3 regions of the Geobacillus sp. Manikaran-105 genome follow, and region 2 is predicted to be linked to each of the others. Evidence: predicted binding sites of a transcription regulator. Region 2 holds the regulator's gene; each other region holds the start of a gene.
What was found. The regulator LexA, encoded in region 2, represses DNA repair genes until DNA is damaged. The targets are predictions, from matches to a motif close to CGAACATATGTTCG.

Region 1: the regulator LexA is predicted to act here: its motif matches at 1,247-1,260, upstream of uvrB (excinuclease ABC subunit UvrB).
Region 3: the regulator LexA is predicted to act here: its motif matches at 1,126-1,139, upstream of sdhA (succinate dehydrogenase flavoprotein subunit).

Annotation. Positions count from the first base shown of each region.
Region 1 covers NZ_PIJG01000023.1:53,477-55,746, reverse strand. The annotation lists gene CV945_RS08550 (PDZ domain-containing protein) at 1-919, shown strand, start outside; gene CV945_RS08545 (CsbA family protein) at 934-1,155, shown strand; gene uvrB (excinuclease ABC subunit UvrB) at 1,331-2,270, shown strand, end outside.
Region 2 covers NZ_PIJG01000001.1:173,601-175,870, reverse strand. The annotation lists gene CV945_RS00895 (YneB family resolvase-like protein) at 1-637, opposite strand, end outside; gene yneA (cell division suppressor protein YneA) at 656-961, opposite strand; gene lexA (transcriptional repressor LexA) at 1,119-1,742, shown strand; gene glnA (type I glutamate--ammonia ligase) at 1,841-2,270, opposite strand, start outside.
Region 3 covers NZ_PIJG01000002.1:77,049-79,318, forward strand. The annotation lists gene sdhA (succinate dehydrogenase flavoprotein subunit) at 1-1,061, opposite strand, end outside; gene CV945_RS01340 (succinate dehydrogenase cytochrome b558 subunit) at 1,213-1,821, opposite strand; gene CV945_RS01345 (YslB family protein) at 2,065-2,270, shown strand, end outside.

The sequences.
Region 1 (2,270 bases), on a different contig from region 2:
GGCGGTGACGGGGTTGACGATCCTGCTTGGCCTGACGATGGAGGCGCGCCTCCTTTCACCGGCTTATACAGTGGGCGGAGCGCTCGTCTTGCTCGGCTTGGCGGGGCCAAGCGGACTTGCCGCTCATCTGTTGTCAGACGGCGCGGCGGATGGAGGGGCGCTTGCCGCCCTGCTTGTGTTGTTGCTGTTGGCGGAAGGATGGCTGATTCTCCGCTCGCGAAATGGGGCGGCCTCGCCGCAGCTTGCGAGAAGCAAACGCGGAATGATTGTCGGCATGCAGTGGACGCAACGGTTTTGGTTTGTGCCGGTCGTGCTGCCGATATCCGACGGCGCGTTGCCGTCGGTTTCGTGGTGGCCGCTCATTCCAGCTGGGGACGGCTATTCGTTTTGGCTTGTGCCGTTTCTTCTCGGCTTTTCGCAGCGCCGGCAGCACGTGCTGCCAGCGGAAGCAGCTCGTGAAGAAGGGCGGCGCGTGCTTCGCCTCGCTTGGCTTGTCGCCGTGCTGGCCGTCTTCGGATTATGGCATCCGTTGCTAGGGGCTGCCGCAGGAGCTGCAGCCATCATTGGGCGGGAGTGGATTGCCTTTTCCGGTCACCGCGCCGACCGCGCCCGCCCGCCCCGGTTTGCCCGCCATCCGCAAGGCGTGGTGATCGTCGGGGTGCTCCCGAATTCCAAAGCGGAACAAATGGGGTTAAGCATTGGTGAAGTGATTGTAAAAGCGAACGGCGTTCCAGTGCAGACTGAGGCCGAGTTTTACGAGGCGCTCCAGCGCAACCGCGCGTTTTGCAAGCTGGAAGTCATCAGCCATAACGGCGAGATCCGCTTCGTTCAAGGAGCGGTGTATGAAGACGGCCACCACGAACTTGGTCTGCTGTTCGTTCATCAACGAGGCGCTTCGGCGTCCGAAGCTGTGTCGTAAAGGAGACTAGACGTATGTGGTTTCTCGCGGCCCTTATCATCCCGTGCCTTTTGTTGCTGCTGTTTGCGCGGGTGACGTACAACCGTTACATTGCGTTGTTGTTGACCGTTGCCTTGCTTGTCGCCTCGTATGCCAAAGGGTATACGGACGAGCTGCACGAAATCGTCGCCGACATCGCCTCGACGATTGCCGGTTTTCTGTTGGCGGGTCGAATGTTGGACAACTTAAAGAAATGACAGAGAAGCGGACCCATCTGCAGCGGTCCGCTTTTTCATCTATGCAGCTGGAAGCGGCCTGACGGAATGGAAATCGCTGTGCAGGTTGGAACGAATACCAGTTCGCATTTTTTGTGCATCTGCGCAGAGGATATGATACAATGGGGAAAGATGGATTGAAGAAGGAGGCGAAACGGTGGAGGGCCGTTTTCAATTAGTGTCGCCGTACGAACCGCAAGGCGATCAGCCGCAGGCGATCGCCAAGCTTGTGGACGGCTTGCAGCGGGGTGTGAAACATCAAACGCTCCTTGGGGCGACGGGGACGGGCAAAACGTTTACGATCTCGAACGTGATCGCCCAAGTCAACAAGCCGACGCTTGTCATCGCCCACAACAAAACGCTCGCCGGTCAATTGTACAGCGAGCTGAAAGAGTTTTTCCCACACAACGCCGTCGAATATTTTGTCAGCTATTACGATTATTATCAGCCGGAAGCGTACGTGCCGCAGACGGATACGTACATTGAAAAAGATGCGAAAATCAACGATGAAATCGACAAATTGCGGCACTCGGCAACGTCGGCGTTGTTTGAGCGCCGGGATGTCATCATCGTGGCCAGCGTCTCATGCATTTACGGCTTAGGGTCGCCGGAAGAATACCGCGAGCTTGTCGTTTCATTGCGCGTGGGGATGGAAATCGAGCGCAACGCGTTGCTGCGGCGGCTCGTTGACATCCAATACGACCGCAATGACATCGATTTTCGCCGCGGCACGTTCCGCGTCCGCGGCGATGTGGTCGAGATTTTTCCGGCGTCGCGCGATGAACATTGCATTCGCGTCGAATTTTTTGGCGATGAAATCGAGCGCATCCGCGAGGTGGACGCCTTGACGGGCGAAGTGCTCGGCGAGCGCGAGCATGTCGCCATTTTCCCGGCGTCGCACTTCGTCACGCGCGAGGAGAAAATGCGGCTCGCCATTCAAAACATCGAACAAGAGCTTGAGGAGCGGCTCGCCGAACTGCGCGCCCAAGGAAAGCTGTTGGAGGCGCAGCGGCTGGAGCAACGGACGCGCTATGATTTGGAAATGATGCGCGAGATGGGCTTTTGTTCCGGCATCGAAAACTACTCGCGCCATTTGG
Region 2 (2,270 bases):
GCCCGTCCATATATTCTTGGTAGCGGCGATGGACGGTCGCTTTGGACGCCTCGTAACCGAAGCTTCGGAGCGTGGCGGCGATCTCCGCAAACGTTAAGCCGTGCCCGCGCAGGCGGACGATTTCTTCAACCGGCAGCTCGACCCGGTCGCGCCCGGCGTTCTCGCCGCGCCGCGTCAAGTTCCGGTCCGGCCGGTAGCCGCGCTCGACAGCCCGCCGCATGCCGCGGCGAATTTTGGCGTTATGTATTTTCCGCTGATACTCTTCGACAATGGCGATGATCGACAGCACCATTTCATCGGCCTCTGACAGCGGCATCTCCCCGCGATGGCTGGCGCTGTAAATTTTCACGCCCCTCTTTTTCAGGCAATGCAGCACCGCCATGCGCGCGTGGCCGCGCCCGAGCCGCGTTTCATCTTGAATGAGCAAAGCATCAACTTGATGTTCTTCGCAAAGCGACAACAGCTCCAACACGCCGTCGCGGTCGGCTTCATAGCCGCTCGCCTGTTCGGCAATCACCTTGACAACTTCAAAGCCACAGTCGGCCGCCAGCTTCTCGAGCTCGGCCCGCTGCCTGGCCAGCGACGTTTCCTGCTCCGCTTTGTCCGTGCTGACGCGGCAGTAAATGACTGCCTTCATGGCCATCCCTTCCTTCTGTCACCGGTTGACGGCCAATGAGCCGCCATGCTTTGATTTTAACACAGGAATGACGATTTGTTCCCCTGCTGTAAGGCGCGGGCCCGACAGATGGTTTACCTCCACCACCCAGCGGATAAACTCGCCCGGCGTCAGTCCATGCTCCTCTTCATACTGCCTCGCCAACCCCCAAAGCGTGTCGCCGGAAGCCACCGTTACGGTCATGTATTCGTTCGGATCGACCGGATCGCCGGCGTAAACGAATGCAGCCAGCATCAGGGCGAGCAAGACGGAAAAAACGACATAGTGCATCAACCCTTTTTTCATATTCTCCACCCCACCTAGAATGTTTGTTCGCTTTTTTCTTTAATTATAATCAGGAACACTTGTTTGTGTCAACAAAAAAACTCGAACTTATGTTTGTTTTTTCATCTGCTCCGTGCTATAATAAAAACAAATGATGTGGCAAGAGGTGTGAAAAAGGATGACAAAACTGTCCAAACGGCAGCAGCAAATTTTAGAGTTTATTAAGCACGAAGTGAAAACGAAAGGCTACCCCCCATCCGTCCGGGAGATTGGGGAAGCGGTCGGTCTGGCGTCGAGCTCCACTGTTCACGGCCACCTTGCGCGCCTGGAGAGCAAAGGATACATTCGCCGCGACCCAACCAAGCCGCGCGCCATTGAAATTTTGGACAGCGATGCGGAAACAGCGGGGAAAAAAGAGGAGATCATTTCCGTGCCGATCATCGGCAAAGTGACAGCCGGCCAGCCGATCACCGCGGTCGAAAACATCGAGGATTATTTTCCGCTGCCGAAGCGGCTCGCCGCCGGGGAGGAGCAGCTGTTTATGCTTGAAGTGATGGGCGACAGCATGATCGAAGCCGGCATTTTAGACGGCGACTACGTCATCGTCCGCCAGCAGTCATCGGCCAACAACGGCGACATCGTCGTCGCCATGACGGAAGAGAATGAGGCGACAGTGAAGCGGTTTTTCAAAGAAAAGGACCATATCCGCCTGCAGCCGGAAAACGCCCACCTTGAGCCGATCATCGTTCGCGACTGCACCATTCTTGGCAAAGTGATCGGCGTGTATCGCCTGATTGACTGACCGGCAGAAGGGGCTGCGCTGTCGCTCTCACGCTGCAGCCCAGCCGGCCATCATAACGACAAAAAAAGCTGTCCCCACTTGGACAGCTTTTTTCATGTTTAATACAGTTCCATATATTGATCCAATTCCCATTGATGAACCGTCGTCCGGTACATATCCCACTCGATTTCTTTCGCCTCGACGAAGTGCTCAAACAAATGTTTGCCGAGCGCTTGAACGATCACCTCGTCCGATTTTAAATTGTCGAGCGCTTCGATGAGCGTGGCCGGCAAATCGACAATGCCTTCTTCAAGCCGCTCTTCTTTCGTCATGACGTAAATGTTTCGGTCAACCGGCGCCGGAGGAGTGAGCTTGTTGCGAATGCCGTCAAGCCCGGCCGCCAACAGCACGGCCATCGCCAAGTACGGGTTCGCCGCCGGATCGACGCTGCGCACTTCAATGCGCGTGCTCATGCCGCGCGAAGCCGGAATGCGGATGAGCGGGCTGCGGTTGCGCGCCGACCAGGCGACATAACATGGCGCCTCGTAC
Region 3 (2,270 bases), on a different contig from region 2:
GAGTAGTGAACGGCCGGGAACACCTTCATCGGCACTTTGCGCGGGTCTTCGCCCATGAACTTCTCGTAAATTTCGATAATGCCGCCGAGCTTAACATCCAACTCTTTCGGATCTTTATGTGACAAATCCAAATACACCATGTTTTCGCCGTTGATGCCGAGCTTCAAATCGACGCAGACGTGGAAAATTTCCCGTGCGGCGATGTCGCGCGGCACCAAGTTTCCGTAAGCCGGATATTTTTCCTCAAGGAAGTACCACGGTTTCCCGTCTTTATACGTCCAAACGCGGCCGCCTTCCCCGCGCGCCGATTCGCTCATCAACCGAAGCTTGTCATCGCCCGGAATGGCGGTCGGGTGAATTTGGATGAACTCGCCGTTCGCGTAGTAAACGCCTTGCTGATAGGCGATGGAAGCCGCCGATCCGGTATTGATGACCGAGTTCGTCGATTTCCCGAAAATGATCCCCGGGCCGCCGGTCGCCAAAATGACGGCATCGGCAGGGAACGCTTTAATTTCCATCGAACGCAAGTCTTGCGCGACAATGCCGCGGCAAATTTGTTCGTCATCCAAAACGATCCCTAAAAATTCCCAATGCTCATATTTCGTCACAAGCCCCGCTACTTCATGGCGGCGCACTTGTTCGTCAAGCGCATACAAAATTTGCTGTCCGGTCGTCGCCCCGGCGTACGCCGTGCGGTGGTGCTGCGTCCCGCCGAAACGGCGGAAATCAAGAAGCCCTTCCGGCGTGCGGTTGAACATGACGCCCATCCGGTCGAGCATGTAAATGATCCCTGGCGCCGCCTCACACATCGCTTTGACCGGAGGCTGGTTCGCCAAAAAGTCGCCGCCGTAGACGGTATCGTCAAAGTGTTCCCACGGCGAATCGCCTTCCCCTTTCGTGTTGACCGCTCCGTTAATGCCGCCTTGGGCACAGACGGAGTGAGAACGCTTTACCGGAACGAGCGAAAACAACTCAACAGGCACTCCTGCTTCGGCGATTTTAATCGTGGCCATCAAACCGGCCAACCCGCCGCCGACAACGATGATTTTTCCTTTTTTCATGGCTACTCACTCCCTAGAAAATTGCTGCTTTTGCTTCAATGTCCCTCGGTTTGCCTCTGTCGATCAAGCGTTCGTTCGACAAACGGCTGCAGCGCGATCCATCAAGAGCCAACGCAGCGGTTCATGTCATCCAACAGCTGAAATCAATTTTTTACGCAAAAGCCAAAATGGCGCGAATGCCGACAATCGAAAGCGCGACAAAGATGATCATCGTAATGTACGTGAACACTTGCTGTGAACGAGGGGATACCGTTAAACCCCAGCTGACGAAGAACGACCATAAACCGTTGGCGAAGTGAAAGACGGTCGACAAAATGCCGATAATATAAAACCAAAGCATAAACGGATTATCGACAATATTGGCCATCATATCATAATTCACTTCAGCGCCAAACGCGGCTTTCACCCTTGTTTCATACACGTGCCAGACGACAAAAATCAATGTGATAATGCCCGTAATCCGCTGAAGCATGAACATCCAGTTGCGGAAATAGCCGTACTGGCGCGTGTTGAATTTGGCTGTAAACACGATGTAAATGCCGTATACCGCGTGGAACAGCAATGGAAGGAAAATAATGAAAATTTCCAAAAAAATACGGAACGGCAAGTTTTCCATAAACGCAGCCGCCCGGTTAAACGCTTCCGGCCCGCGCGTCGCAAAATGGTTGACGACCAAGTGCTGCACTAAAAACACCCCAACGGGGATAACCCCGAGCAGCGAATGGAGCCGGCGATAATAAAACTCGCGATTCCCTGCCATTATGTAAACCCCCTTTAACGTAAGTAAAAATAAATTCCCCTCGTTACAGGATGGAAATAGAAACGCCTTCCATTTCCATCTTGCATTTGTCACATTCATTGTACTCCCACATTGTACAAGCGTCAAGAAAACATCGTCACAAAGTGTTCAAACATTCTCCGTTCACGTTTTTTGCAAGAAAGAGAGTGCATGCCGGCAGCTGTTTGGCTATAATGGGAAAATGGATAGAAAGAGGGGAACATGATGAGACAGCCATCATTGGAAAAACAGTACGAAACATTTCGATCAATTACCCAATCGGCGTTTGGTGCTGAGCTGCTCCGCCATTCGCTTCTTCCCGAGCTGCTCGGCAAAAACGCCCCGTCCCTTTTATACTGGGCGGGCAGACAGTTGGCGCGTCGCTATCCGCTTCGCGACTTGGAACAAATCGCCGCTTTTTTTGAGGAGGC